2 regions of the Paenibacillus sp. FW104-T2 genome follow, and region 2 is predicted to be linked to the other one. Evidence: riboswitches for the same ligand, from Rfam matches in the RefSeq annotation. Region 2 holds a riboswitch; the other holds the start of a gene.
What was found. A riboswitch is a leader RNA that binds a small molecule or an ion and turns the genes downstream of it on or off. The one in region 2 is predicted to bind glycine.

Region 1 (16,131 bases), on a different contig from region 2:
GCAGCCTGGAAATGGGCGAATACATCCGCCGGCTTCCGTATATCGCGAACAACCCGGTTACACATAGCATGACCAGTGTAGCCACTCCGGTAACAACTGCAATTTTCTGCGATTGGGCGGTGATTTGTCCAATAGATACCACAGATACATACAGCCACCCATTAAGTGGCGATTTCCTGTAGCTTACAGCCACCGGGTTTCCTTCCACCTCAGCGTTAAAGAAGCCCTCTGCCTGATTGCTCGTTTCCACCTTAGCCTGAATTTCCTCATTCAAGGCAGCATATTTCTCCTCTTGCCCATTCTCGTTCAGAAAAAAGTTCTGATCCCGGTCCAGTACATACATATCCCCGGTGTTCGGATTTTGGCTCAGAAACGTGCTAATCTCCGCATCAGCGATATCAATCACGAGAAATCCCTTTGGACTAACATTCGTCGGTACCATAGGAATTTTAAATACCATGCTGACGACATCATCCGATGAAATGAGTGTGGGCATCTGTTCCTGTGAACCCTCGGATACCCCTGCTGAAGCCAGTACGCTTTCTGTGGATGAATTTTTATTCTGGGTCACCCAGAACAGACTGTTCGCATAGGTGAGATAGGAGCCAATACGGTCCCGGATACTGAAATCATCCAACTTTCCAAAGGACCTCATGGAGACCACCCAGTCTTGATCCAGGTTAACCAGATAGGCCTGATCTATATTTGTAACCGCTTGCAGATTGTTGAATCCAGACGTAAGATCACGTATTTCCTGAAACTCGGAGCTGTCCAGCGGCTTCTTCATGGCTTGCAGCACCAAGGGAGAATTCACATACTGGATGGATGACAATTGCAGGCTGCGTAAAACCTGTTCTACCCGCATTTGGGTTTGATGCAAAATCTGCAGATTGCTCTCACGTACTTTTTGTTCAATGTCACGCGAAGCGATCGAATAGGAGACGGAACCGATGACGATGACTGGAAGGGCTCCGAGAATCATGGTAAAACAGAGCAAACGCAGCAAATATTTAGGCAATGTGAGCATCCTCCTTTGTATAGAATCTGCCTATTTGAATGCCTGATGGAATGCATATCCATCTGTATAATATCGCTTTCATTGGATTAATTTACTATTGTTATTTTAAAACCCAATCTTATTCAAGTCCACTATTTATTCTTAAGATTGACTTTGGGGCCATTTCCAGTTTATATTGTAGACATATTCCTCAATTCGAAGGAGAGATTTTGATGTCGGTGAGCGTTCTTAACTAATCAAGTTTCATATTCAGGAGTTTGGCCTTTCATGTGCGCTTGTGCCTTATGGCATACGTGTATTTCTTGATGCGCCATAACCCTGTACTTAGTTAAGAACAGCGGATATCATAAATCGCCTCCGGGATTGTACTTGTCCGGGTCTATTTCCGCGCTGTGTTCAGCGTGGATTTTTTTGTATAGACCTATTATGGACTCTGCTTTCCCCTACATGCAGGGCGGAGAATGACGTTTGTTCATTCTCCGCCCTTTTTACGTTTTCAGGAATAGATTCTGAGTTACAACCCAAGTTACAAATTCAAAATCCAAGGAGAGATCAAGCATGAATGAAAACACAATGAATACACTGGGCTATCATCAAATTCAAAATAACGTCGCTTCCTGCGCTCTTTCTTATCTGGGCAAACGTTACGCGAAAGAAATGAAACCCATGGTGGACCCAGGGCTGATCCAGATACGCCTAGCTGAAACAGAAGAAGCCTCTGCTCTCATCCGTTACGGGGCCAGTGTTCCCATCCCTTCGCTTGACGGTATGGAGACCATTATGGATCTGCTCGGTACCGGTTATCTGTTTAGTGAACGGGACTTCACTCAACTTGCGCAGTTTCTGCGAAGCTGTGCACAATTAATGAAATACATGGAGGGCAAATCCGAAGCAGCTCCTACGGTAAGCCGGTATGCTGCATCCATGATGCGGATGGAATCCCTGTTAAGCGAGATCGAACGCTGCATTTACAGCGGCCGAATTCAGGATCAGGCGAGCAAGGAACTGACACGTATCCGGAAAAAGATGACCGTGAACGAGGAACGAATGAAGCGCAAGCTGGATTCTCTCGTGAGCAAGCACCGGTCCATTATGCAGGAGAACGTAATCAGCCAGCGCGGTGGAAGAACAGTATTACCCATCAAGAAAGAATTCCGCAAGCAGGTGAAAGGCAGTGTCTTAGATGAATCAGGGAGCGGGCAAACCGTATATATTGAACCCGCGGAACTGGTGGGACTGCAGATGGAACTCGCTTCACTGCAAGCCGAGGAATCCAGAGAAGAAATGAAAATCCTGGGTGATTTAACGTCGCTCGCAGAATCTTATAATCGCGAGATTGCGCTGAATACCGAGACGGTAGGTGTCCTTGATTTCCTGTTTGCCAAAGCGAAATACGCGGCAACCATGGATGGACGTACGGTCCAGGTAAATACATCGGGCCGAATTACGCTTCAGCAGGCGCGCCATCCTCTGATGGGCACCTCCATGATTCCGCTTGATTTTGCCATCGGAAGGGATTATTCCTCACTTATCATTACAGGGCCGAATACAGGCGGCAAAACGGTAGCGCTCAAAACATTGGGGTTGCTCACCCTGATGATGCAGTCCGGTCTGCTCGTTCCTGTGGGTGAAGGCGGCGAGATGGCCGTATATCATGAAGTGGCTGTCGATATCGGAGACGGACAAAGTTTGGAGCAGGCACTCAGCACCTTTTCAGCTCATATCCGCAACATGATCGGCATTCTGGAGCAGGCTGATGCATCTACCCTTGTGCTGATTGATGAGATGGCCTCCGGAACAGACCCGGGAGAAGGGGTCGGTCTTTCCATCGCCATGCTGGAGGAACTGCACAGCCGCGGAGCAACCGTAGTGGCTACCACTCACTTTGGGGAAATCAAGCATTTTGCTGCTGCCGCACCAGGATTTGAAAATGCACGGATGGAATTCGATACGGCTACGCTGCAGCCCCTTTACCGTTTGCGTATCGGTGAAGCAGGGGAAAGTTACGCATATTCCATCGCCTTGAAGCTGGGAATGCCACAGCGCATTATTGATCGTTCCCAGTCCATATCGGACCAAGGCATATCGAAAAGTCCTATCAACAGCATGAGCTCCATCATGCCGATAGTGAAACCAATACCAACTGAGAGTTCTGTCCTTGAGCCATTTCCGAACTCCGCAGCTGCACAGAGGGCGGAGAAGAAAGTACATTCCCCGGCAGCGACTAAATCTGGAAAACAATCCCAGAAGGTAGAAGATACGAAGTCGGTTCCCCCAGCGAAAAAATTTCGAAAAGGGGATCGTGTATACGCAGCCTATTTGAACCAGTCAGGAATCGTCTGTGACGTGGAAGACAGCCGTGGAAATATCGGGGTAATGCTGCGCGGGAGGAAAGTCAAAATTCACAAGAAACGCCTCACACTTCATATATCTGCAGATGAGCTGTATCCAGGCGATGACTATGATTTGGATATTGTGCTGGAGACGAAGGAGAATCGGAAGAAGCGCAAATTAATGGGACGTAAACATGTCGAAGGGCTAACGATTGAATTGCCACCTGAAGAATAGGGCCAGCCCTGTTATACTATGAAATATGACGATATGGAGAAAGTAGGCGTGCCATGAGCGGAAGTTCCAATTCACAGACCAAGAAGACAGGGACCAATGTGCTCTTATGCCCACTGTGCGGGGAGGCCAATGGCTGCTCCTATGCGGCTGGCCGTCCCCATTCGGAATGCTGGTGTAACCATGCCGAGTTTCCCGAAGGTGTGTTTGACCGCATTCCGGCAGAGCAGCGGCGTAAATCGTGCATCTGTCAGCGATGTCTGGAATCGTATACAGATCAGGCTGAACACAAACAAGAGCCTCACAGTTAACTCCTGTGAGGCTCTTGTTTTGCGATTGGGTGTCATAATACCATAACACGGCACGCAATCATATATAAGTTGTTTCTTACATTTGATGATAATGTTCTACAGCCTGCTTGAGAACAGGGTGCTGCTCATCCATGGCTGTGTAGTGACTAAGTGCTGCAGCAATGCCCTTTTGTTTGATCATATCCTGAAGCTCTGCTGCCTCCGGATCATCCTGTACATCGAATTTGCAGGCTGCCGCCATGCCTCTTGCCAGGTTCGTCGTGCCCATTCCATAGTCATGTGCCTGTAGCGCTGGACGAACCAGACGGTCGTTGGGCGACAGCTTCCGCAGCGGCGAACGACCTACCCGGGTGACTTCATCGGTGAGATGCGGATTTACAAACCGCTCCAATATTTTATTTATATACTTCTGATGATCTTCGGGGTCGAAACCAAACCGTTTCACAAGTACCTCACCCGTTTCCTGCAGTGCACCGTAGACGAGGGATTTCACTTTGTCGTCTGCAATCGCCTTCTGAATCGTATCATACCCGTTCACGTAACCGAGATATGCAGCGCAGCAATGTCCCGTATTGACGGTAAACAGCTTCCGCTCGATATAAGGCTCAAGGTCATCCACATAGAGTACACCTTCAATCGGAAGGAATGCAGGCGCCATCTGTGAACGGTCCACAACCCACTCATAAAAAGGTTCAACCTGAACATGCAGCGAGTCTTCGTGATGCTGGATTGGAACAATCCGGTCTACTGCGGAGTCAGGGAAATACACATATTGATCAGCAAGAGCCTTAACGGGTTCTTCCAACAGAGCATACACATGCTCTTTCAGCTGTGTGCTGGCTCCAATGGCATTCTCACATGCAATGATGTGAAGGGGTTTCTGCACCGAACCTGAATTTAATCTTGCCTCAAGCCCCTTGGCAATGCCTGGTGCAATATGTTTCAGGATGCCCACTCCGACTGCGGTCGTAACGAGATCTGCCTCTGCAACGTTCCGGGCAACCGTCTCCAGCTGCGTTCCATCAATGGCACCTACCCCTTTGACCGTTTCCATATCTTTTGTTTCGTTGGCCAATTCGACCGTATACTGTCCACGCTCCTGTAATGCCTTAACCAACTCCTGGTTCACATCCGAGAAGATGACATTATATCCTGCCCGTGACAGGATTAATCCGATGAACCCGCGTCCGATATTACCTGCTCCAAAATGAAGGGCTCTCATAGTTCCATTTCACTTTCGAGAATGGTAATGATTTCCTCCGCCGTTTTGGCATAACGAAGTGCTTCCATGTTCTCATCTTCCGCACAGATGACCGCAATGCTGGTCAGAATCTCCATGTGCTCACCGCCCTGAGCGGCGATACCGATCACCATGTAGGCTTTTTCATCCCCAAAATCTACACCTTGCGGGAACTGAATCACCGAAATGCCTGTGGACAGAATGAACGATTTGGATTCTTTCGTTCCGTGTGGAATGGCAAGTCCATTGCCTACATAAGTCGATACGATCTCCTCACGCTCAAGCATCTTGTCGATATAATCGGCAGTAATATGTCCTGCGTCTTTCAGAATCTGTCCAGCCATGCGAATAGCCTCATATTTATCCTGTGCCGTTGCGTTCATAACCACTTTGTCTGTTGTAAGTATGCTCATGTTTATTAACCTCCAATTTCGGTTTTACTTCGATAAAATCCAACCAATTCACGGGACAAATAATGAATAAGATCATCCCGGATTCCCTTTTCCAGCAGTGTAATCATCTCATCCTGCAGTAACAATGCACTGATCTCGCTTAGCACCTCCAGGCTCTCCCGGGATAATTCCCTCGGTCCAACCATCAGAAGGATATGGCTGACGCCAACCGGGTCCTCCGTCGTTACTAGCAGCGGCTCTGATAATTGAAACAGACTGATGGACGGCCTATAAATGCCATCACTGCGGGTATGAAACAGCGCGAGTGATGTATCCGGAATTTTCTGGCTGCCCACCTTTTCCCGAGCTTCAAGCAGCCTGGCGATTTCTTCCGGGTCCTTCAGCACCCCGGCTTCCTGCAGCACCTTGCACATGGCAAAAGCCGTTTCATAAAAGCCCATCTTGCGGTTATCCAGTGGAAACACCTGAAACTTGCCCGTGATTCTAACGATTTCAATGAGTGTGGCATCAAGCCCCGCCGGATCAGCATGGCGGTCAGGTGCCTTTGCACTTGCTTTACTCTCTCCATACTTAACTTGTACCCGCTGCAGCGTCGTATTTTGAATGTACAGACGCAAACGTTCACTTTCTTCTGCCGTTAACAACGGACTCACCTTGTAATACTGATGCGGTTCCATCGGCAGATCAACTGTCGATAAAATGAGATCATAGTCCTCTTCGGGGAACCGTGCAGCCTCATACCATGATGCACTGTCCACAATCCGAATCTCCGGAATTTCCTTGGACAACCGGCTGGAAAGCATACGGGATGAGCCAATTCCGCTTGTGCACACGATAATGGCCCGAATCTCGCGCTTCAGCACACGCAATCGCTCGATGGAAGCGCCAAAATGCATGACCAGGAATCCAATTTCCTCATCCGGCACGTCCGTATCCGGCCATGCGTCATGCACCGCGTTCTTCACATCCCCGAACAACGAATCGTAATCCTTGCGAATCTGCTGAAGCAGTGGGTTACGTATGCTTTGCCTGCCTCCAATCCGCTCCATCACCGGCTGCATATGGGCAATCAGCCCTTCTCGCAGAAGACGATCCTCCTGGAATGCATAGCCCGTTCTCCCCTGCATCTGATCCATCAGGGAACGAACCATGTCCAGCAATACCAGATCGTCAACAGGCAGTAAGCGTGTGGAGTGAATAAGCTGCTCGGTTTCAATTAATAATTTGTGCAGATAGCTCTGTTCTTCCTTGGCAAATGAGATGCCAAGCTGATCGGAAAGCACGCTGCATAATCTCGCAGCCATGTATTCAGGCACGCTCTGATCTCCCGTAGAAGGGTAAACCGCTTTTTTATCCGAAGAAGGAATGCGACCGACGGTAAACCCCTTGCGAATGCGCACCAGCGCAACGGACAGCTGAATAAGCAATTTGGTATACTGTCGCTCCGGAATATTTTCGAGCCAGTCAATATCCGGCTGCCACAACGCATTCTCGACCGTCAGTACATCACGATGGCCAATCATGCCCAGCAGCTTCTGGTTCACCTTGGAAATCCCCTGGTCAGGTTGCCTTCCGAACAGATCAGATTCATCCAGATATTCAAGCGCAAGTCCTGCGATTGCTGCGCGGTAGGCCGTTTCACTGCCATTGATCTTCACTCCGTATCCTCGCCTGCGAACCAGCTTCAGGCCCGCTTGACGAATCCGGGGTTCCAGTTCATCCAGATCATTGCTAACGGTCGAGACCGTTACTCTCAGATCCGATGCAAGCGCCAGCAGTTTTACAGGCTCCGCCTCATCCAGCAAAATGCAAAGCATGAAGAGTTTACGCTCTTCGGGCGTAAACTCCACATATTCGTTCAGCTCCAGCTGCTCACGCAGTGAAGCCAAATCATCGGAACCAGGGTCTATGCGGACCCCGGTTCCTGATTTTTTTTCCAATTTCATGCCAAAGGGTTCAAGCCACTTCTCAATCATCTGAAGCTCCCTATGGACGGTTCGTGTACTGACTTTGACCGCAATTGCAATGTCGCCGGCGGTTACTTCCTGTGGATGTTCCAACAGGAACTCCACAATTTCACGCTGTCTTTTCGTAATACTCATATCTCAAGCCTCCGGCTCAGGGAAAACGATCGCAACCTGTTATTTCAGGCGTTCAACGAGTGCATCGTATTCCGGGCTTTTTAGGAAGTTATCGATGGATATATGTTCTGCGTTCGGTGCCACGCTGCGTGCACGGTCCGTCAATGTCTTCTGCGTAATAACAACGTCAGCGTCCTGCGGAATATCACTGATTGCCGTGTTGGTTACCGCAACGTCAATCCCTTCAGCTTTCATCTTCTTGCGGAGAATGGAAGCCCCCATGGCACTTGAACCCATACCTGCATCACAGGAGAAGACGATTTTCTTCACATCCGTTTTTGCTTTCACAGTTGAAGAAGCCAAATCCGCGGCTCTGTCTGCTTCACGATTATCTGCTGTAATAGCAGCATTCGCTGTATTGCCTTGACTCTTCATGTCTTTCATGCGATTCGCTGCAGACTCCAGATCTTCTTCTTTTTGCTTACCTGTTTTCAGCAGCAGTGCTGCAACCAGGAAGGATACGATCGCGGCCACAGCCACCCCGGCGAGCATCGGCAGATATCCACCTTTTGGCGTTAACAGGGAATATGCAATGATACTACCCGGTGAAGGTGCTGAAACCAGTCCTGCTCCGGTGAGCATGAAGGTTGCTGTACCTGCCACGCCGCCTGCGATTGCCGCAAGAATCAGAATCGGTTTCATCAGAATGTAAGGGAAATAAATTTCATGAATTCCCCCGAAGAAGTGGATGATAACCGCACCCGGTGCGGAAGATCTTGCTGTTCCACGACCGAAGAAGCAGTACGCCAGCAGGATACCAAGTCCGGGACCCGGGTTTGATTCAAGCATGTATAATACGGATTGACCCAATTCTCTCGCTTGATCTGTTGCAATCGGTGTTAGAATGCCGTGGTTGATTGCATTGTTCAGGAACAATACCTTCCCTGGTTCAATGATCAGGTTGACGAGTGGGAGCAATCCCAGATTCATCAGCCCCTGTACACCAGCCGATAATACGGTGCTAATTCCTTCTACAGCAGGTCCGATACCCAGCAGTGCAATGATCGCCAGGATACCACCGATAATACCGGCGGAGAAGTTATTAACCAACATCTCGAACCCTGCTTTGATCTTGCCTTCAACGGCTTTATCGAACTTTTTGATGATCCATGCAGCCAGTGGTCCGGCAATCATGGCACCCAGGAACATCGGAATGTCACTGCCGACGATAACCCCTATAGTCATGATGGCACCAATGACACCACCACGCTGGCCATGCACCATCGTACCTCCAGTGTAACCGATAAGCAGTGGCAGCAAATATTTGATCATCGGATCTACTAACGTTGCAATCGTTTCGTTAGGGAACCAGCCTGTTTTGATAAACATGGCCGTAATTAATCCCCATGCAATAAATGCACCCATATTCGGCATAACCATGCCGCTTAGGAATCGGCCAAAACGCTGAACGCCTACCCGGAGACCGCCTTTGGAATTGGACGTTTGGTCCAAGTTACTCATTGTATTATCCTCCTCGGATCAAGTAGTTATCATTTATGAAAAGGGTATCATTTCTCCCCTGCTGTTATCCTAAGCCAGATTGGTCTCCGGTTCAACGAAATGAAAGCGTACTTTCGTCATGATCATTGATGACAACATTGTGTTTATGTAATCGTTTTTATGATGATGAGAGGGCTCTAACCATTGATATACTTGGCTTTTTTCGTATGTGACTTATATCATTTACGGTACTAAATTCAATAATATAGCATGTGCGATTCAGCCTTATTCCATCCTGTTCAAGTGTCTCATATGGCAACAAGCCTGTCCTTGGGAACACGAAAAAGCCTGCATGAGCACCAAGGCTCACACAGGCTCTGAAGACGTGCACGACCGTCCAATGTATGAAAAAATCATGGATTAATAAAGGTTATTTAGTGCAAATACATTCTACTCCTCGATGTGCTTACGATATGCATCAGCATTCATCAGTTTAGACAACGCTGTTGTCAAATCACCTTCAACACGAATCTCAATCATCCAGCCTTCTTCGTAAGGCGAACTGTTGACGAGTTCAGGTGCATCCTGCAGTGCTTCATTCACAGCAATAATCGAACCACTTACCGGAGAAAACAAATCCGAAACCGTCTTCACGGATTCAATCGTACCAATGCTGTCTTCCGCTTTTACATCCGATTCAAGGTCAGGCAATTCCACAAACACAATGTCACCCAGCTGATGCTGCGCGAACTCGGTAATGCCGATCCGTACAGTATCCTCCCCTACGGTTTGCACCCACTCGTGCTCTTCACTGTACAGGAAATCACTTTTCAATTCGCTCATCGATATCCGCCTCGCTTTTCATTAATGAGTGCATGCGTCCTTCGGCCAACCCTTTTTCCCAGAACATAGCGTAAGATATTTTTGATTGAAATGTCAAGATACCTCACAAATTATTTGATTTTTGATGATTACGCCTGTAACGCAAACACCCTCACTCTACATATAATGGGTAATATTAGAATAGTAAGCGCACTCTTTTTATATACACGAACAATAAATTAGGATTTATAAATATTATTCGGTTTTTTATTGATTTCTGTGATATCGTTCTTGACATCGATAGGGGATTCACGTTTTAATGAGAGAGTAAATGTTAATCGTTGTGTGCATCACCCGCGGATGAATGTAAAGGGAGAGATTACCCGTGACGCCCAACTCTGGGATGCATGCGGTAACGCCGAAGGAGTAAGCCACCCGACAAGCGGGAGGTGAATCTCTCAGGCAAAAGGACTTTTACGGGACGCAACTCTGGAGAGCATCTATTCGCCCGATATGGGCGTTATGATCACCCAAGGGGAAACCTGCTGCAACCTATTGGCGGGGTAACTCTCAGGTACCAAGGACAGAGCCTAAGAATACAGCGTGCTTCTGGCATGCCGGTTCTTTGGCCTGTCCTTTTCCTTTTTCCCAAAAAAACGAAAGTCAGGATCGAGCCGGCGCTGTCATCAGTAGCCTTAACCATACTTATCCAAGAAAAGAATCATTCATGTTATACACTCGGCCCGGTAGCGGCCATAACGAGGTGATTTGATGTCCGATTTGCTTAGAACTCCACTCTATCCACTTTATCAGCAATATGAAGGTGTACGGTGCATCGATTTTGGAGGCTGGGAGCTTCCGGTGCAATTCAGCGGGATTCAGAAGGAACATGAAGCGGTGCGCGAACGGGCTGGGCTGTTCGATGTATCCCACATGGGTGAATTCACGGTGCAGGGTGAGCAGGCCGAAGCATTTTTGCAGAAACTGACGACCAACGACGTGACCGCACTGGTTCCTGGCCAGGCACAATACACGTTAATGTGTTACCCGGACGGTGGCGTAGTGGACGATCTGCTCGTATACAAGCTGGAAGATCAGCATTATATGCTCGTCGTGAATGCCTCTAATATTGACAAGGACTGGGCCTGGCTGCAAGAGCACATGGTTCCTGGGGTGAGCATGACGAACGACTCCGCAGAAACAGCTCTACTGGCTCTACAGGGCCCGCTTGCTGCAGACATCATCGGAAAAGTTACAGATACTGACGTATCCATAATCGAGCCTTTTCGTTTTGTACAGCATGCTGAGGTCTGTGGTGTAAAACTGCTGCTGTCCCGCACCGGTTATACCGGAGAAGACGGCTTCGAACTATACGTACAGGCAGATCAGGCCGCTGCGGTCTGGAACGGATTGATGGAGGCGGGCGCTGATTACGGTCTGGTTCCGGCTGGACTTGGTGCACGGGATACACTTCGATTCGAAGCGAAGCTGCCCCTCTATGGACAGGAATTATCGCCGACCATTTCACCGCTGGAAGCAGGCGTTGGCATGTTTGTGAAGCTGAATGCCGGACCTTTTATCGGGCACGAAGCACTATTGCAGCAAAAAAATGATGGACCTGCCCGCAAACTGGTCGGCATTGAAGTACTGGAACGCGGGATTCCACGTCCCCACTATCCCATCTACGCGGAAGGCGTGCAGATCGGGGAAGTAACAACCGGTACACAGTCCCCTACGCTGAAGCGCAATCTGGGGCTCGCCCTAATTAACAGCCAATATGCTGCACTCGGCACCCCGCTCGAGATTGAGATTCGTGGCAAAAAGCTGAAAGCCGAAGTTGTGAAGACCCCTTTTCATAAACGGACACGTACGTCAAAGACACCTACCCAAGGAGCTGATCAAGCATGAGCAAGCACCGCTATATTCCCATGACTGAACAGGATCAGAGCGCCATGCTCGCAACCATCGGTGTGGACACGATTGAAGATCTGTTCCAGGACATCCCGCAGGAGATTCGTTATCAAGGCGAGCTGCCTGTCTCCTCCAAACTGGATGAATACGCACTGACACGCCACATGTCGAAGCAGGCTGGCGCCAATGCCAATTTTGAGACACATGCCAGTTTCCTGGGCGCAGGCATATATGATCATCATATCCCTTCCGTGATTAATCACGTCATTTCCCGTTCCGAGTTCTATACCGCCTATACGCCATATCAGCCCGAAATCAGTCAGGGCGAGCTCCAGGCGATCTTCGAATTTCAATCGTATATCTGTGAACTGACTGGCATGGCTGTAGCCAATGCGAGCATGTATGATGGCGCGACCGCATTTGCAGAAGCAGGGAATCTGGCCGCAGCGGCAACTCGTCGCAAACAGCTAATCGTCTCCCGTACCGTTCATCCTGAAGCCCGTCAAGTGTTGAAGGCTTACGCCCATGGTCTGAATTTGGAGATTGTCGAGATTGGTTATCAGGACGGGGTGACCGATTGGGATGCCCTTCAAGCCGCCGTATCGGATGATACCGCAGCTGTCATGATCCAGAGTCCGAACTTCTTCGGTGCCGTGGAAAATGTAAAACAGGCTGCAGACCTCGCGCATGCGCACAAGGGTCTGCTCGTGGTCAGCGCAAACCCGCTGGCGCTTGGTATGCTCGAAGCTCCAGGCAAGCTGGGTGCCGACATCGTTGTCGGTGATGCACAGCCCCTTGGCATCTCCGCTTCGCTCGGTGGTCCGACATGTGGATATTTCGCTGTATCCCAGGCTCATATGCGCCGGATTCCGGGCCGAATCGTTGGCCAGACAACGGATCGCAACGGCAAACGCGGTTTTGTACTGACGCTCCAAGCACGTGAACAGCATATCCGCCGCGAAAAGGCGACATCCAATATTTGCTCCAACCAGGCATTGCTTGCCCTAAGCGCTTCGGTGTATATGTCTACTATGGGAAGACAGGGCATGATGGATGTGGCTGACCTGAATTTGCAAAAGAGTCATTATGCTCTTCAAGCACTGACAGCAATTCCTGGAGTCAGCCTGACCTTTAAAGCCCCCACATTCAATGAGTTTGTCATCCAGCTGCCCGAAGGGACAGACGTCGATGCCCTTCAGTTGAAGCTGCTGGATGCCGGTTTCATCGGTGGATATGAACTTGGACGGGATTACCCGGAGCTTGCGGGGCATATGCTGGTCGCTGTTACGGAACGGCGCAGTAAGGAAGAGATTGACGAATTCGCACGTGTATTGGAGGGATCGCTGTGACTCAGGAAATGACAACCATCCAAGGACAGCCGGAAACGGCAGCTCCTTCCCAAGCCGAAACCAGCACGCAACAAATGACACAGGCAGCATCGTCTGCTCCAGAGCAATCACTGATCTTTGAACTGAGCAGCCCGGGTCGTGTCGCTTACTCCCTGCCTGAATGCGATGTTCCGCGTCAAGATCCCACGAGCTTGATTCCCCGGGAAATGCTGCGTTCGGAAGCAGCCGCACTGCCTGAGGTATTTGAAGTAGATGTCATTCGTCACTATACTGCCCTTTCCCGCCGGAACTTCGGGGTAGATAACGGATTCTATCCACTCGGATCTTGTACGATGAAGTATAATCCGAAGATTAACGAGGATGTAGCTCGCTACAATGGATTCGCCAAAATCCATCCGTATCAGCCTGAATCCAGTATTCAAGGTGCACTTGAACTTCTGTATACATTGCAAAACGACCTTGCAGGTCTGACTGGCATGGACGCGGTGACCCTGCAACCAGCTGCTGGTGCCCACGGTGAATGGACCGGCCTCATGATGATTCGTGCCTATCACGAAGGTCGTGGTGAACAGCGGACCAAAGTCATTGTCCCGGATTCTTCACACGGCACCAACCCGGCAAGTGCAACCGTGGCTGGCTTTGAGACGGTAACCATTCCATCCCGTGCGGACGGTCTGGTCGATCTGGATGCACTGCGTGCGGCCGTAGGTTCCGATACCGCAGCCTTGATGCTGACCAACCCAAATACCCTGGGATTGTTTGAAAAGGACATTCAGGAGATTGCCTCCATCGTGCATGAAGCTGGTGGCCTTCTCTATTATGACGGAGCCAACTCCAATGCCATTATGGGTATTACCCGTCCTGGGGACATGGGCTTTGATGTCGTGCATTTGAACTTGCACAAAACGATGAGTACTCCGCATGGCGGAGGTGGTCCTGGTGCGGGACCCGTCGGCGTAAAAAATCGTCTGATTCCGTTCCTGCCAAAACCGATGGTGATCAAGAACGAACAGGGACAATATGCCCTGGATCGGGAAGGAGATCAATCGATTGGTCGAGTCAAAGCGTATTACGGCAACTTCGGTATCTTGGTACGCGCCTATGCCTACATTCGTACGTACGGACCTGAAGGCTTGCGCCGGGTATCCGAATGTGCCGTACTCAATGCAAACTATATGATGGCACGTCTTGCACCTTATTACGAAATTCCGTACCCAGGCGTATGTAAACATGAATTTGTCATGTCTGGCCGGGGCCTGAAGCAATATGGTGTAAGAACATTGGATGTAGCCAAACGACTGCTTGATTTCGGGTATCATCCGCCAACCGTCTACTTCCCGCTCAACGTAGAGGAATGTATCATGATTGAACCAACGGAAACAGAGAGCAAAGAAACGCTGGATGGCTTTATCGATACGATGATTCGTATTGCCAAGGAAGCAGAAGAGACACCTGAACTGGTACTCAATGCACCTTATGGGACTCCGGTTACCCGTCTGGATGAGACCACAGCAGCACGTAAACCTGTATTGAACTGCGCGTGCAGTTAATACCCAGCCATTCAACTAAACGGCTCCAGCTGATGTTTTAACGTCAGCTAAAGCCGTTTTTTTATTTGCTGATGTCGCTGCCTCCTACGCGCGAACGCTCTCTTTCTTTATTCCTTATGATCCCACATTAGCCCGCAAAAAAAGCCGGCATCCGCTGTTCGCAGATACCGGCAATATCGCTGCATTCCTGCAGCCCATTCATCGGAAAAAGAAAAGACCTTAAAATCTGGAGGAAAACCCTCGCAAAATTACGCTTTGATGCTTTGAACCAATTCGACCACTTGCTCAGCAGTTTGCATGTCCAGAGCTTTGGCAGCCAGTTCCTGCATGTCCGCACGGGACAGCTTGGTGATCTGGCTACGAGCTGGCAGGATGGATGTTGCGCTCATGCTGAACTCATCCAGTCCGAGACCAAGCAGCAATGGAATTGCTGTTTCGTCTCCCGCCATCTCTCCACACATACCAACCCATTTACCTTCGCGATGTGCTGCATCGATGACCATTTTCACCAGACGCAGAATAGCAGGGTTGTATGGTTGGTACAGATAGGATACACGCTCGTTCATACGGTCAGCTGCCATGGTGTATTGAATCAGATCGTTCGTTCCGATACTGAAGAAATCAACCTCTTTGGCAAATTGATCCGCTAGAACCGCAGTCGAAGGAATTTCGACCATGATACCCAGTTGAATGCTGTCAGAAACAGCAATCCCTTCAGCGACCAGCTTTTCCTTCTCTTCGAGCAGGACCGCTTTCGCTTCACGGAATTCACCCAGTGTTGCGATCATTGGGAACATGACACGCAGGTTGCCATGTACGCTTGCACGCAGCAATGCACGCAATTGTGTACGGAAAATATCCAGACGGTCCAGACACAGACGAACTGCACGGAAACCAAGGAATGGATTCATTTCTTTTGGCAGATCCAGATATGGAAGCTCTTTGTCTCCACCGATATCGAGTGTACGAACAACGACAGGTTTGCCTTCCATTTTTTCAAGTACGGCTTTGTAAGCATTGTACTGAATATCCTCGGAAGGAAGTTTGTCTCTGCCCATGTACAAGAACTCGGTACGATACAGGCCTACAGCCTCTCCACCGTTCTCCAGAACACCGGTAACGTCGTTCGGCGTACCAATGTTGGCTGCCAGTTCCACATGAACGTTATCCACCGTTACGGTTGGTTCGTCACGCAATTTTCGCCACTCGGCACGTTGTGCATCATATTGTTCCTGTTTGGAACGATACTCCGCAATGACCTCATCTGTTGGGTTAACCAGAACATGACCGTCCAGGCCATCAACGATAATCATATCGCCTTGTTTGGCTTGAGCCAGAATGTCTTTGGTTCCCACAACAGCCGGAATTTCA
Region 2 (16,131 bases):
ACAGGAAGCGGAATGCCTTCCTTACCTGGCGTAATCATGGCTGTCTGCAGACGGATCAGGCGTTTGCGAATCCGTGCAAAAAACAGAATGGACATCACAATGAAGAACAGAAAAATAATCGTCATCAGCAAACCAAGATACAGGAGCTCCATCGGCCAGTTGCTCTGGGATTTTTGGAGCAGATATCTCGGCACTTCAATGACCATGAAGCCTTTTCCCTTGTCCTCATTGCCTCCACCTATAAACGAAACGACGGTTAACGGGTCACGGTAGACGGCCTCCTTCATGAATGCCAGCGTGTAGGATGCATCCCATACTGCGGGAATGCGGGTTTCTACCTTTTTCTGATCATCCAGCGGCCATTTCAGAGTAGTCAGGGTTGAGCCATTTGCCGGAGTTTCAACTACTTCTACACCTTCACCCCCAAGAATAAACACGGTCTCCCCATTTTCATCCACTCTGTACATCGAAGATTTGGGATATTGGGCATGTAACTGTTGTATGCGTTGATCTACCTTGGCAGGTGCTGCCTGTTCCAGCTTCTTCGATTCATTGGACCAGAGATTGCTTATATGGGTAACGTCACCGTAAGGAGCAGTATTACTGCTCTTGCCCATGTTATTCACAATCACCACATATACGATGGAGGTAATGGGAAGTACGACGGGAACAAATAAAACGGCACACAAGATCAGAATCATATAACGGGACATGAGTGATTGGCCAAATCGAAACTTACGTTTCCCTGTATTTTCCCCTTCGCTCTGACCCTTCGGATTCTCTCGCTTTCTGAACCGTCTGATCATGGTTTCTTCACACGGTATCCAACCCCGCGTACGGTTTGAATAACCGACGGATTGGCCGGATCCCGTTCAAGCTTCTCGCGCAGATGGCGAATATGTACCATTAATGTCTTATCCCCATCCAGATAAGGCTCATTCCAGACAGCCTCATAAATCTGTTCTTTCGTACGGATCATGCCCATATGCCTGAGCAGGTACGCGAAGATGTGAAATTGTTTTCCCGATAAAATAATCTCCTCCCCCGTCTCCTCATTGACGATCCGATTGTCCTTCTCATAGATGGACAGGTGATCCAGCTTCAGGGCAGCATCGGACGAAACGGTGGTCCCTGCCTTGCGCAGCTGCACTTCAATTCGTGCAGCAAGCTCATCGGGATGAAACGGCTTGGTTACATAATCATCAGCAAAATCAAGCCCATGCAGCTTGTCATCGATGGAGGTTCTGGCCGAAAGCATGACGATGGGCACGGAAGGGTGTTCCTTTTTGAGCCTCTGTCCTACCGTAAATCCATCCAGCCCAGGCAGCATGACATCCAAAATAATTAGGCAGCAGTCCCCGGCAGCTTCGGCAGCCCCCTCACCGCTTCCCAGCCATATGACCTCATAACCGCGTTCCTCCAGGTCAGCTCTGACCCATGTCGCGATTTCCGTATCGTCCTCAATGTATAGCAGTTTTGTTTTCATGCGTAGATTCGTTTCCTTTCTGCACCCTTTGGGTTAATTATATATCTGAACATATTGGAGTAAGCTGTATGTAGGAACGAACGAAGCACCATATAAAGGGATTACTCCGTTACTCTCATTAGTATTATACCTTAATCTTCAGCTACAGAAATGCCATGCCTGATGTCCATGAAGTACATATGAAGTGAATAGACGGGAGGAGTTTTAACATGCTGCTGGAAGCCATCTATCATCAACCCAAACGGAACTGGGCATATGCCTACGATAAGGATACTGTTCGCCTGCGCCTGCGTGCCAAAAAGAATGATCTCAACGAGGTATACGCCATGACTGGCGACAAATACGCATGGGAAAACACCAAAAAGCAGATCTCTTTAACCAAGTTCACCTCAGACTCCATGTTCGACTACTATGAAGGTGAAATAAAGCCTCCGTACCATCGTCTGAAGTACTCCTTTTTGCTCAAAAGCGGAGACGAGCAGATCTGGATGTCGGAAACGGGTTTCCATGAAGACGAACCGGACGATCCGGGGCAGATGTTTCAGTTCCCCTATATCCACCAGGGTGCGGTCTTTACGCCGCCTGAGTGGGTCAAGGATGCGGTTTTCTATCAGATCTTCCCCGAGCGATTTGCCAACGGCAATCCGGAACTGAATCCGGAGAATGTTGAACCATGGGGCGGCGAGCCTACACCATCCAACTTCTTCGGAGGCGACCTCCAGGGTGTAATGGATCATCTGGACTACCTCAGTGAGCTAGGCATTAATGCCATTTATTTTACCCCTATCTTCGAAGCAACCACCAATCATAAATATGATACCGAGGATTACCTCCGGGTAGATCGGCATTTCGGTGATGCAGACACCGTAAAACGATTGGTCAAACTGTGTCATGAACGCGGTATTCGGGTGCTTCTCGATGCGGTGTTCAATCATTCCGGGAAGACGTTTGCCCCATTTGTAGACGTACAGGAAAACGGGGAGAAGTCCAAATACAAGGATTGGTTCCATGTTCATGAATTCCCGCTGGACGTGAAGGATGGCATCCCTACGTATGAGACCTTTGGATTTGAGCCTCACATGCCGAAGCTGAACACGGAAAATCCGGAGGTGAAGGACTATCTGCTGAAGGTAGCCGAGTATTGGATCAAGGAAGTGGGCATGGACGGCTGGCGGCTGGATGTCGCGGACGAAGTGGATGATGCGTTCTGGCGCGATTTCCGCCGCGTGGTCAAGGCTGCGAATCCAGAGGCGTATATTCTCGGAGAAATCTGGAACGAATCCTCGGCCTGGCTGCAAGGTGATCAGTTCGACGCTTCCATGAACTATCCGTTTACCGATGCCGTGAATGGTTTCTTTGTCAAAAATAAAATGAATGCCGAGACGTTCGCAAATTCCATCGGACGGCAGCTTTCACGTTATCCATTGCAAGCCAGCGAAGTGGCGTTCAACCTGCTGGATAGCCATGATACGCCAAGACTGCTGACACTGTGTGAAGGTGATCAGCGCAAGATGAAACTGGCAGCATTGTTCCAGTTCACTTATCTGGGCACACCGTGCATTTATTACGGAGACGAGATCGGGCTGGATGGTGACCATGATCCGGGCTGCCGGAAATGCATGGAATGGGACGAGGCGAAGCAGGACCGTGAATTGTTCACCTTTTATCAGCAGCTTATTGCCCTTCGCCATGCCCATCCCGCTCTGCGTGCAGAAGGTCACGTCCGATTCCTGCAAGCCCGTCCTGAAGGCAGCCAGCTGATTCTTGAACGGCAAAGTGAAGATGAACGCATTCTCGTTCTGTTCAATCGTTCGGAGGAAACGGCGATCATTGAATTCGAGGCGGGTACGGACGAATGGACCGAATTGTTGGACGGTAACCACCGCACGGCCAGGGACGGCGATATTCTCGCTGTTGAACTGCCAGCATACGGTTATGCCGTGTTAAGTACGGATATCGTTCAGGGATAAACGGTAAATATTTATTTCTTATCGTTATAGATTACAGGAGCTTTCTCCTGTAAAGCCCGGAGTTAGGCTGAGGCTCTTTCTCTTCAAACAAAAAAAGGCGTCCTGCATGACCTGTAAAGGCCAGCGGACGCTTTTCTCCGTTTGTCTCCCGTATAATAAATCCTATCCTATCAGCCTCGTTCTATGCCTGCTCTGTCTCATTATCCTTCGTGTTCTGTGGTTCGGACTCAGCTTCAGGTTCTGCACGCTTCGCTTTGGGTTTCGCCAGCTTCTCCATCATTTTTCGGCCCGTTGGCGTCTGGGCCAATCCGCCCTGCGCCGTCTCGCGGTGCCTGCTCGGCATCGCACTTCCCACTTCCAGCATGACGTCAATGACTTCGTCCGATGGAATGGCACTTCTTACCCCGGCCAGCGCCATATCGGCTGCAGCCAGTGCCGTTACCGCACCGAGTCCGTTGCGGACGATGCATGGAATTTCAACAAGCCCTGCAACCGGATCGCAGATGAGGCCCAGTGTATTTTTTAACGCGAGACCTACGGCATGAACGACCTGCTCCGGCGTCCCCCCACGCAGCTCCACCATTGCACCGGCTGCCATGCCGATCGCCGAACCGACTTCTGCCTGACAGCCACCCTCTGCACCTGAAATAAACGAGTTATTGGCGATGACATATCCAATTGCACCTGCACAGAATAAGCCGTTCACCAGATGCTCATCACTCCATCCGAATCGCTCCTGGGAGCTGATGAATACACCGGGGATAATCCCGCAAGAACCCGCTGTCGGCGTAGCCACAATCCGGCCCATGGATGCGTTGACTTCAGATACACACAGGGCATAGGCCATTGCCAGTGCGGAAGCGTCCCCCGAGCAGGTTTCGCCCTGGCGAATATACTCGGCCATCTTTTTGCCGTCTCCGCCAGTCAAGCCACTGCGCGAGGTGGTGTCCTCCGTCAGTCCTTTCCGTACAGCCTCTTTCATCACTTGATAATATTCCGACATCTGCCGCACAACGTCCGCTTCCGGCGTATTGGTCTCCTGAACCTGCTCCTCGATCATTAGCCGGGCAATGGTTTTGGATTCAGCCGTACAGATCGTATTCAGTTCATGCAAGTGCTTAAAGCGCATCCGGATCAACCCCTCTCTTCAAATCAATGACGCGAATATCCAGCACATGATCCAGTGAACGCAGGCGTTCCAACATCTCGGCACTTGGTACTCCGTCCATTTCCATCGCTGTTAGTGCTTCGCCATCCCGGGCTTTTCGGTCTACCTGCATATAACCGATGTTAACCCCTGAGGAGCTGATCGTAGACGTCACGGAAGCAAGCACCCCTGCCTTGTCCGCATGACGCAGAACGAGTGTGGGGAATTCCCCGCTGATCTGTACCCGGAAATCATTGAGCGTATGCACCGACACACTGCCGCCGCCAATCGAAGCACCAACGAGTGAACATTGACGCTCACCGTGCCACAACTCAATTTTGACCGTATTCGGATGCGGAGCAGGCAGTCCACTTGTATAGAACTCAACCTCCATACCCGCTTGTTCGGCATACGTCTCAGCGTCCGGTATCCGCGGATCATCCGTGACATAGTCAAGCAAACCACCAATTAACGCCAGATCTGTACCGTGACCTTGATACGTATCGGCAAATGAGCCGTACAGTGTCAGCCTGGCACGTTCAGGGGTACACCCCAGCCACTGCCTTGCAATTCTCCCCAGTCTCGCTGCCCCGGCTGTATGTGAACTTGAAGGGCCCGTCATCGACGGACCGATAATTGAAAAAACATCTTTAAATCGCATCCTGCACCCCTCCATATCGTCATATCCATCCAGACATGCACCATAATGTTCCTTCATTACTGAATGATGACATCAAAAAAGGACAGTAGAAGGCCTTAGGCCCTCTCTCTGTCCTCGTTACCTGAGAGTTTCATGATCAGAGGCAGCCCCATGGGGTACCCTTCTCATCATATACCCCTTGGGTGGCGCATTCGCGCACTCTCCAGAGCTGCGTCCAACGATGGTACATTTACCTGAGAGATTAACCACCTGCGCCGGGTGCGCAGCGGCTTGCTCCTTCGGTGCCTGGCAGCCTACTGAAACCAATGGCCTGCCCAGGTCTCTCCCGCTCGTTTTCATCCGCTGTATCGTATATATTCGCTTGAACACATATCAAACGTTGTCCTTGTGAGATTGATCATTCATATAACAGATTAATATGCAACACACGTAATGTCAACAAAAGTAACGCATCATTATCATCTTGGCAAAATTCCTCTACTATTATATGCAGCTTTCCACGGAATCGTTCAGTTTCCAATAGGATATAGACTAGCTATGTAGTGATTTTGAGGAAGAGCTGTGATCCTTATAATATGACTGTCTTGAAGGAAGCCAGCTCGTAAGCCATAACAGAAGGGCACCCAGCATCAGAACTGCCGAAACGACCGTATATACCGTTCGAAGAGAGATTACTTCGGCAACTACACCCATGACCAAAATCGAAATGACCTGCAATGCACTCAGCATGAGTCCAAGTACGCTGCTCATTCGCCCCATCAAGTCTACCGGTATATTATTCTGATAAAAGGTGACCAGTCCCGTGTTTGCCGGCGCCGAACACAACCCAAGCAGAATAAAGGCGAATGCGGCAAGCTCGAACGAAAACGAAAGAGCGAACAGGAAATAACCAAGCGCAACCAAGAGCACGCCTCCGCCCATCATGTGACGGATGGACAAGTGTTTGGCGAACAACCACACCAGCAGAGAACCCGCCATGTATCCAGCTCCAGTAACACTCATCAACGCACCATACTGTGACTCGGACAGGTTCATGACTTGACGGATAAAAACCACTTCCTGTGCATCCAGCGACATGCCAATAACAAGAATAATCTGGAACAAGGCATAGATGCCCACCACATATCCTGCTTGTCGACTGAATAGCATTACGGCTCGCCAATCCTGGGCAATCAGACGAGGGGTTAACCTTGTCCTACCGCTGCTCTGCTCTCCAGTGCCCAGCCTTGGCAGTAACATCAGGATGAGCGCCGACACCACAAAGGAAGCTGCATTGGCATAGATCGCCGCTGCAGGTGACAGATAGATCAACATGACTCCGGCTATGGCTGGGCCTGTAATAAAAGCACCAGAACTGATCATGGCCTGCAGGGAATTGAATCGCTTGCGCCGCTCAGCAGGAACCAGCCGGGTGATGTACACCTGCGAAGAAGGCACGAATATGGATGAGGACATGCTGACAAGAAACATGATGCCGTACATCATCCATAGACTGGGCATCAGCGGAAGCAATGCCACGAGCACAGCTCTCACCACATCCGCCCCAATCATCAGCTGCCGCTGGTCGTAGCGGTCAATCAGACTGCCTGACCAGAATTTGGTGCATACCGAGGCAATCGGCGAGATAATCCACAAGCCTGCAACTGCCGCCGGGGACTGTGTCATGTTAAGCACCATCAAATTAATGGCCACAATGTAGATAAAATCCCCCAGGTTGGATATGCCTACTCCGCCCAGGAGCAAACCGGCATGTTTCCATCCCCCTGACTGGGTGCCCTTCCCGTTCTCCTGATCTCGATCATTGCTCATCCATCAGATCCCTCCCAGATTCATTCATGAATTTTAAGAAGTACTGAATTAAAACCCAATAATTGTATTATCTCCTATTTGATCCTTTTTCGCAGTAAAAAAATGGACTATGCCCGGCGTCGATCTTCATGTTTCGCAAGGCTTCCCGTACCAAAAAGACTGCCGTTAATCGGGCAGTCTCAAGTCGGTTTAATCCAAGTTGCTTTTCTATATCATTTTTGGGTCAGATCCGAAGCCTGCCGAAACCATTCCTTTACGGCATTAGCCTGGCCATATTCCAGGAATATGGCTTTGAAGCCGCCCCGATTCACCATCAGCCTCGCCCGAACGGATAACAAGGACTTGCTTCGCTGTCTTCGGGTAGCAACCGTATCCACTGTGACCACATGAGGCCGGCGCATCAGCGCTGTTCTGCGGGAGATGGTCCGGTGGCGAAGGGTTAGCAGCTTGCCCTGAATGCTCAGCCCTTCATCCTTGAAGCACTCGTATCCCCAAACGGCACATAAGGGAATAAGGAGAAATAGAAATGCACCCATCGGGCCCAGAAACACCGTCCCCGCTGTTCCCAGCAGGGCTGCACCAAGCAATTTCCAGCGCAGGAATAACCAGCGGGCTCGATCCGGGGGTCTGTTAGCGGGTGGCTGCATGACGAATTGCGGTACAATTCGGGCAAGCAGCTCATTGACATCGCGGAGCGGCAGCAGTGGATGAAGCATCATTTTTTTCTCCGTCTCTGAAGTCAAAACAAAAATCTCCACCTCGGCATAACCAAACGGCTGTCGCAGCAGTCCCTCCCTGATCTCCACCGCCTGGACCTTCCCTGGTGAGAACACATGCTTCTTTCGGTCGAGCAATCCGGAAACAATCGTAATATTACCGCCTTCCTGCTCCACCGTGAATCCGGCATACTTAATCGTGAACAGGACAGCTGACAAGATCCAGGCCAGCAAAAACATGACAGGAACAAGTCCGAGCCACCAGATCGCTGGCAGCTGCCCAGCCCGCTCAACCAAGCTGCTGTAGAAGTGCGCAGGGAGCAGGTCATCCGCGAAGGAATAAACCCCAGTTCCGAATACGACGACGAGCGGTAGATTCATCGTGGTCAGCGCTCCGGCAAACAGTCTTCCGGCTGACAGCCGCAGCAGAACCTCCCGTTCTGGCTGCATAATCGGAGCGAATGCCTGGATGTGTTTCTCCTTTTGCTCAAGAGATTCTCCCTCTTCATCGGAGTTAAGATCTTCAGCATGTTCTGCTGAGAGAGGTGCTTCCGCTTTCTTCACAGCCTCGTTGCGCTTCTGATATAACCACTGCTCTACCCGCTCTGCTTCCGCAACCGCGAGAGCGGGTAGTACACCATCCGCCTCTTTGCTGCCGCCCGGCGTCTCAATCTTGAGCTGTGCCAGCCGGAGCAAGCGCTGAATCAGAGGCTGCTGTGTCTGGATGGAGTGAATACGGCTGAAATAGATCGATTTCTCCTCCCGGACAAAGATGCCCTGACGCAGCACAATACGATCTTCCTGAAGCGTGTAGCTGAATTTACGCCATTTAAACCACCCATACAGAATAAAAGGAAGCGTAAATAGAACAAGGGCAGCAGCATAACCATACCAGGGAAATTTGCTCCAGTTCACGCCTTTGATGATGAGTAGAACGAGTATGGGAATGATGGACTTCATTACGCTAAAAAAGGGAAATAACATGTACAGCTTATGTAGGTGCTTGGGTTCATTCATCGGGATCTTCCACCTTCGCCAGATGTCCGATACTGCGCTTTAATTGCTCTGCTTCCTCTCTTTCCAGTCCGGCGATATGGAGTGTGGCTGCGGCAGTAACGATGCTGACCTTGGCAAGTCCATACTTTCGCAGCAGCGGACCGCTCTCCAGTTCCACCTGCTGTACACGCGTCATTGGCACAATCGTATCCGTATGCCATAACCAACCGGAATGGATTTCCACTTCATCCTCAGCCACCCGAAAACTAAAGTGTCGGTGTCGTAATCCCGGCAGGATCCAGGTGTACCAGATCAGTGAAATGATAAAAAGCCCTAATCCAATCCAGCCTGGCCACAGCACCCAGTCTCTAACCCATGCGATCATCAGATATCCAGCGGCCAAAAGAGTCAACAGCCCATTGACCATAAGGGCCGTCAGGGCTGTAGCTTGTTTGGCTTTGGGGTGGAGACGTCGCAGTTCTCCGTTGTTAACCTCTCTGTAATCCATTGCGTGACTCACACTCTCCTACCATTCAAAATTAAGGCTGATTGGGAAGCTTCAGATCCTTCGCCCAAGCCTGAAGCTTCTCCTTCGTCCATTCCTCGTTCTCACCCATGATGGAGTAACGCAGCCCATTTTCAGTCCATGATATGTTTCGTATGCTCTTCATATACGAACCCTCGGTATCCCGAACCTCCACTTTGGACTCATCAGGCAGCAGTGTATCATCCACATTTTCATCCGGCGCCTCGAATACGGATAGACTCACTTCAACCTTGTCGTTGTTGACGTAATACAAGGTCACTTCATCCCTGCCAATCTCTCCACTTGATGAATACATTTCCATCCGAGACAGCTCCAGCTCACCGCTCATATCCTGTAAAAAGGGTTGGCCCAACGCTTGTTCCGCTTCTTCCAGACTCACTTCCGAACGCTGGCTCAGATCGTTCAGATTTTTCACTTCCACTTCTTCGGGAATGTCGATTACGAACGTATCCTCCGAAAATTCGGGATCATATTGAATCGGATCATAGACCATTTCTGACTTTTCATCACCATATGTGCTAATGACTTTAACAATCATCCACGTTTTGGGGTCAACCCAATATTCGGAGGAAATGGATAAAGTGCCACCCTCTTTTGGCATCAGCTTGATGTGAATGACTTCCTGTCCGTTAAGCTCTTCCTGTCCCATCATATCCACATCATGGGAATCCCGCAACCGTTCCAGCTGATCCACCAGCATCTGCTTTTGAGTCTGTTCTGGCTGTTGTCCCATGGCAGATACGTTCATCGAATACGCCGTGCCGGTTTCTTTTTCATAAATGGTGATGTCCGTTCCGTTATTAACGGCGTAGCTGATATTGCCATTCTCCTCGGTTTCAGTGCGCTTACGCCCGGTCTCTCCATCGACCCATTCCTTAATGTGCATGGTGTGACTCAATTTGTCATCCGACCACACTTTCATTACACCTTCAGCATAGTACGAAGCGGGTTTCGTTTCTGCAGTGACAACCTTCTCGATCATCTCATCTCCTGACAGGCCAACCAGATCCTTCTCAGCGCAGCCTCCGAGCAGTGACCCAGCAAGTAGCGCCGTACCGAGCATCATCCACCCTTTTTTCATCATTATCGTTCATCCTCTCTCATTGGTTTAAGGGCATTACATCTCAGGCAATCGGCATGCAGCCAGCGTGCCGTATCCTTCCGCCGACCACATGCGCATCTCACCTCCATGCTTGATGGCAATCCTTTTGGCTATGCTTAATCCGAGACCCGAACTGCCCGCATACGCCTTCTCTTCCTGATTCTGATGCTGCACATAGGGCTCGAAAATACGATCCAGCTGTTCTGCAGGAATAGCAGTCCCTTCATTTTGCACCAGAATTAATGTTGTTCCCGTTCTGTACTTATCCAGCTCCAACGCCAGTGTTGGAATAACCCATTCCGGTAGCGGCTGATCTGAAGCAATCACACCCAGACCCATCAAACCGTTCTTGCTTGTATGACGCAGTGCATTGTTGATCAAATTATCTGTCAGACGCATTAGTTGTTCGGGATGAAGCCGGTAAAGGTGATCCGTGCGGACAACCGCTCTCACCTCAATCTGTCCACGCTCGGCAAGTCCCCCGTAACTTCCAAGCAGCATATCGAAGAACTCTTCTCCTTCCACCTCAACCATGGCCATCTCCAATTCACTGGAACCCAGCGCCGTATACATTTCAAGTTCACCAATCATGTGTTTCATCCGTTCTACATTACCAAACAACACATCCCGGTAGTCCCGTCTCTCTGACGGTTCCAGCGGAGCATCCACACTGAGTGCCTCTGCGTAGGCACTGATGGACATTAATGGCGTCTTCAGATCATGAGACAGCGAAGCGACCATGAGCTCTTTCTCTTTTTGCTCCTTCTCCACCTCTGCCTGAGTCTGCTTGACTTTCTCCTGCATTGCATCAAATTGCTCCAGCAGCATGCCCATTTCATCCCGACGTACCGGTACGTTATCCACGGGAACCTCCCCCCGTGCAAATGCATGCATTCGGCCCATCAGATGTCTCATCGGACGGAAGAGCTTTCTGGATAGCAGCCAGAGCACGGTGCCGTATAACAGGATAAAGAAAACACCAGCGAACCCAACGACCCAGGCTGTCCGAACCGAGATGCCCTCCAGCCACTCTCCGCGAAGCATGGTAATCTCGTAAATGCCAATCAGTTCACCCTTTTCCCATACCGGCTTTTTCAGCGTAAACGTGCGATGACGAATCTGCATGTCGTACAGATCACGATATAGCTCCGAACCCCTGACAGTATAAGCTCCGGCAGCCCAGGTATCCCCGCCGGATGTATACACCCGGATCCCTGAAGGCAGATAGAGGTCAACGTTCAATTGATCACTAGCCAGCCCGGAGAGCGAAGCATAAGCATCCGAAGATTGCAGACGGTACAGGTCCGGATCGGACAACCTCTTTTCAATAGGAGCCAGCCGTCCGGTTAACTCTACATATTCCGCTACGGAGCGCTGGTCGTTATAGTAGTTGTACAGGGAGAATAGTGCCCAACCTGCAGCGACAGGAAGCAGCATCACAATGAGAAAAGCAACCATCAGCCAGTACTTCAGCTTCATTCTGCTATATCTCCTATAAATCGGTATCCGCTGCCCCACACGGTCTGAATCCAGCGTGGTTGATGTGGTTCGTCGCCCAGCTTGGCCCGCAGGCTTTTTACATGCACGGTAACCGTACCTGAGCTTCCTGCTACCGGCTGGTTCCACACATGTTCGTACAGCTCCGCTTTGGTGAATGCACGGCCCGGATGAGAGGCGAGCAGCGTGAGCAGGGCCCATTCCTTGTTCGTCAGCATGACATCTTCCCCGTGAACCTGCACCTGTTGTTTCAATGGGTTGATTGACAAGCCGTCGTTGTACGCTTGATGAGTCGCTTCCGGCTTGATGCCCTGATATCTGCGATATCTGCTCAGGTGGGCTTCAATGCGTGCTGTAAGTTCCGCCAGGCTGAACGGCTTGGTAATATAATCGTCAGCGCCCAGACCAAGACCTCTCACCTTGCTCTCCTCTTCGATGCGTGCACTCATCATGAGCAGCGGAACGTCGCTGATCAGCCGAATATTTTTACATACCGTGAACCCATCCATCTCCGGCAGCATCAGGTCGAGCAGGACCAGCTGATAGGTCCCCTTCCTGAAATCTTCCCAGCTCTCCAGGCCGCTCGAAGCCCAGGTCACCTCATATCCCTCACGCCGAAGATGGTCCATCAAAATGCGGGCAATTTCCGGATCATCCTCCACCAGCAATATGTTCACGTTGTCTCTCATCGCTGCTTCATCCTCCCATGACTGTATTGTAACGAAATACATCTTTCTCTCCGCAGAATTTATACTTTCTTCATAAATGCATTCTTGAATCAAGAAGCTACGAGTACGCAAAAAGAGCCCCCTGAGTTCAGGACGCCCCAATTATATTGGTTGAAGCATGTGGTCGTAATGTCGTGATTACTATATTAAATAACGATCTTATAATTCATAGAAAATACTGTGGTTCTCGATGTAGGGTCTGCAATATTTGCTGCAGAGCTTCGGCATCCGATCCTTCATCCATTCATGTCTGGACTCGTTGGCCATCTGGAAGGCATAATAACCGAACGTAAAAATGAGCATGAATCCTTCCATCAGCCTGATCTCTTGTTTGGTGAGCGGAGCTGTTTGTTTGGTATAACCCGACAGAAAGATATCCCGTTCCTCCCTATTGAAGATCAAGGCCGCACCTGCAGCATCGAAAAGATAATAGCCATAACCATATAAGCAAAAGTCGATCATGGAGATTCCCTGTTCAGTCATCAGCAGATTCCCCCGGGTAATGTCACCATGAATCACTCCCCATGTCTCTGGGCCAATAGGATATGCTTCCAGCTGGTTGTTGATATTCCCAAACGTCTCACGTATCAAGGCAAAGTCCTCAAGTGTAAATATGCCCAATGTGACGCCTTCCTCAAGCTGCTCAAGCATGTTCAGATTTTCTTCGATACTGCCATATGATGGACGGACTTCAGTCTGGCCTGTCCAGCCATCCTTCGCTTCGAGTCCGGCGCCGATTATATCAGGCGTATCCTGCATACGATCATAGTGGTGAAGTGTCTGCATCTGTATCCCCAAGTCATGAATCTGCTCTCTTGTCAGCTGCTCCCCTTGCTGAATGTCCCTGCCTTCAATCCATTCCAGCATGGTGCAGCAGATTTCCTCCCCGCTTTCCAGGAAGCAGACAGTAACCCAATCTCCCGACAGATTACGAACAGGGTGCTGCACGCGTAACGCAGTCGTTGAATTTAATTCATGAAGGAGATTCATCTCCGCTTCCAGCGCTGGACGTGTATGTTGAATACCGGTCATGCTTGCATAAGCAGCTTTATGTATACGCAGCAGATACTTCTGTCCACTTGCTTCGTCCATAATATGATAGGTCAGATTCTCATTGTGACGGATAAAGGAGGCCGCGGGCTTCCTTACGGGATAGCGCGTTATTGCATCCGCTACCAAGCTGTCCATGAATCGTTCGTGGTCCGTTGTTATCATCAACATCTCCTTCAGAGTCCTAGATATCCAACTTGTCATCATCTCTACCTTCAGAAACATAGATCTGTGCTACTCATCATCTTGTAACTCTGGTTATCGTAGCATGATTGTTTTTGTTATGGCAAACTCTACCATTCCTAAAATATAAAAAGCATAACCCCAAACGTCGTCGTTGGGAGTTATGCTTTCTTCTCTGTTTATTGCTTTATATTATACTCCATCCAATGTCATGCAATTTCCTTAACCGAAACGTCCCATAATGTACTCTTGTGTCAAACGGTTATCGGGGTTGGTGAAGATATGTTCTGTATCCCCGTGCTCAATCATGCTTCCCAGATAAAAATACGCTGTATAATCCGAGATGCGTGCTGCCTGCTGCATATTATGGGTTACGATTACGATTCGGAGATCCTTCTTAAGCTCGGAAATGAGCTCCTCTACTTTACCCGTTGATACCGGGTCCAGCGCGGATGCCGGCTCATCGAGCAGCAAAATCTGAGGATCAACCGACAAGGCACGTGCAATACACAGACGCTGTTGTTGTCCACCAGAGAGAGACAGGGCCGATTCATTCAGTCGGTCCTTCACTTCATCCCACAGCGCAGCGCGGCGCAAGCTTTTTTCCACAATTTCATCCAGTGCCTTCTTGCCTTTGATACCGCGGTAGCGGGGGCCAAACGCGATATTGTTGTAGATGGACTTATGAAATGGGTTTGGCTTCTGCCACACCATGCCAATTTTCTGGCGCAATTTGATCACGTCGGTGCCTGGCTCGTTCAGGTCTTTACCATCCATCCAGATGTGCCCCTCTGTGCGGGAACCGGAAATCTCATCGTTCATGCGGTTGAGGGACCGCAAAAACGTGGATTTACCGCAACCGGAAGGTCCGATCAGCGCTGTAACGCTGGCTTCAGGAAACGCGAGGCTGATCTGCTTGACTGCCTGGAAATGCCCATAATATATGCTTAACTGTTCCGTACCAAAAGGTATGGCCATGTTGGTTCCTCCTTATTTCGAAGCTGTCATGCGGCGGTATACAACCCGGCCGATCCAGCGTGCACTCAGATTGAACGCCAGTACAAGAATAACAAGCACCGCAGATGCTCCAGCTGCCACTTCCTTGGAATCTGGTCCAATGCCTTCACTGTTGACTTTCCAGATATGAACGGCAAGTGTCTCTGCCGGACGGAATGGGTTAAGCGGCGATCTTGGGCTTGTCGGATTCCAATCCGTGAAGTCCAGCGGCGGACTGCTCATCCCTGCTGTAAACATCAGGGCTGCCGCTTCACCGAAGATCCGGCCGGAAGCCAGGATTGTACCTGTAATCAAGCTTGGCAGCGCCACAGGCAGCAGGATCGACGTGATGATTTTCCATTTGGACAGACCCAGTGCCAGGCCCGCTTCCTTCTGTTCCTTCGGAACGGCCCGGAAAGCCTGCTCCGTTGTACGTACCATGAGCGGCAAGTTGAATATCGCGAGCGCCATGGCACCCGAGATCAGGGAGAAACCAAGACCGAACGTATTCACAATCAACAAGAGACCAAACAAACCGATAACGATCGATGGGAAGGAAGACAATACCTCAACAACCAATCGGATAAAACTTGTAATCTTGCCTGGCTTCGCATACTCCGCCATATAGATTCCTCCGCCCCAACCGAGCGGAATGGTGATAATGAGCGTTAAGATCAACAGGAAGATGGAGTTAAAGAGCTGCGGTCCAATCCCGCCGCCCCCTTTGAGCAGCTGCGGTGCACTCGTCAGGAAGTGCCAGTTGATTTGCCCTACTCCCCGGAACAGGATGAATCCCAGCAAACCGAGCAGCAATACCACGATGAACAAGGCTAAAACAACTATGACGGATGTAGCAATTTTATCGACCGTTTTTGCCTTCATTTTCATACCCGGTTTCTCCTTTCGAGCAAACGAACCAGAATGACGAATACAAACGTCATCACAAGCAGGACAAGCGCCATACTCCAGAGTGCATTATTATGAACCGAACCCATCGTGGTGTTACCCATACTCAGGGTGATTACACTTGTTAATGTAGAAGCAGATTCAAGCAAGGATGTCGGTACATGCGGTGCGTTACCGATAACCATCTGTACGGCGAGTGCTTCACCGAAGGCACGAGCCATCCCCAGAACGATCCCTGTCAGCAAGGCTGGCAGAACCGTTGGGATAATAACGCGGTAGATCGTCTGCCAGCGCGTAGCGCCCAGAGCGTAGGACGATTCACGCAAACCTTTGGGTA

Region 1: it holds a riboswitch for glycine, as region 2 does, so the genes downstream of both, gcvT (glycine cleavage system aminomethyltransferase GcvT) here and sdaAB (L-serine ammonia-lyase, iron-sulfur-dependent subunit beta) in region 2, are expected to answer to the same signal.

What each region holds. Positions count from the first base shown of each region.
Region 1 covers NZ_JBYTCE010000004.1:248,181-264,311, forward strand. The annotation lists gene AC3WQ3_RS07435 (helix-turn-helix domain-containing protein) at 1-1,018, opposite strand, end outside; gene AC3WQ3_RS07440 (endonuclease MutS2) at 1,577-3,586, shown strand; gene AC3WQ3_RS07445 (cysteine-rich CWC family protein) at 3,640-3,894, shown strand; gene AC3WQ3_RS07450 (mannitol-1-phosphate 5-dehydrogenase) at 3,971-5,116, opposite strand; gene AC3WQ3_RS07455 (PTS mannitol transporter subunit IIA) at 5,113-5,547, opposite strand; gene AC3WQ3_RS07460 (BglG family transcription antiterminator) at 5,553-7,649, opposite strand; gene AC3WQ3_RS07465 (PTS mannitol transporter subunit IIBC) at 7,689-9,149, opposite strand; gene gcvH (glycine cleavage system protein GcvH) at 9,579-9,971, opposite strand; glycine riboswitch at 10,311-10,434, shown strand; glycine riboswitch at 10,438-10,539, shown strand; gene gcvT (glycine cleavage system aminomethyltransferase GcvT) at 10,722-11,858, shown strand; gene gcvPA (aminomethyl-transferring glycine dehydrogenase subunit GcvPA) at 11,855-13,210, shown strand; gene gcvPB (aminomethyl-transferring glycine dehydrogenase subunit GcvPB) at 13,285-14,760, shown strand; gene ptsP (phosphoenolpyruvate--protein phosphotransferase) at 15,009-16,131, opposite strand, start outside.
Region 2 covers NZ_JBYTCE010000007.1:134,052-150,182, reverse strand. The annotation lists gene AC3WQ3_RS11315 (HAMP domain-containing sensor histidine kinase) at 1-806, opposite strand, end outside; gene AC3WQ3_RS11310 (response regulator transcription factor) at 803-1,486, opposite strand; gene AC3WQ3_RS11305 (alpha-glycosidase) at 1,696-3,456, shown strand; gene sdaAA (L-serine ammonia-lyase, iron-sulfur-dependent, subunit alpha) at 3,638-4,585, opposite strand; gene sdaAB (L-serine ammonia-lyase, iron-sulfur-dependent subunit beta) at 4,575-5,264, opposite strand; glycine riboswitch at 5,371-5,472, opposite strand; glycine riboswitch at 5,477-5,602, opposite strand; gene AC3WQ3_RS11290 (MFS transporter) at 5,796-7,073, opposite strand; gene AC3WQ3_RS11285 (PH domain-containing protein) at 7,286-8,806, opposite strand; gene AC3WQ3_RS11280 (PH domain-containing protein) at 8,799-9,293, opposite strand; gene AC3WQ3_RS11275 (LolA family protein) at 9,325-10,413, opposite strand; gene AC3WQ3_RS11270 (sensor histidine kinase) at 10,450-11,913, opposite strand; gene AC3WQ3_RS11265 (response regulator transcription factor) at 11,910-12,620, opposite strand; gene AC3WQ3_RS11260 (phosphotransferase enzyme family protein) at 12,819-13,874, opposite strand; gene pstB (phosphate ABC transporter ATP-binding protein PstB) at 14,115-14,870, opposite strand; gene pstA (phosphate ABC transporter permease PstA) at 14,883-15,770, opposite strand; gene pstC (phosphate ABC transporter permease subunit PstC) at 15,773-16,131, opposite strand, start outside.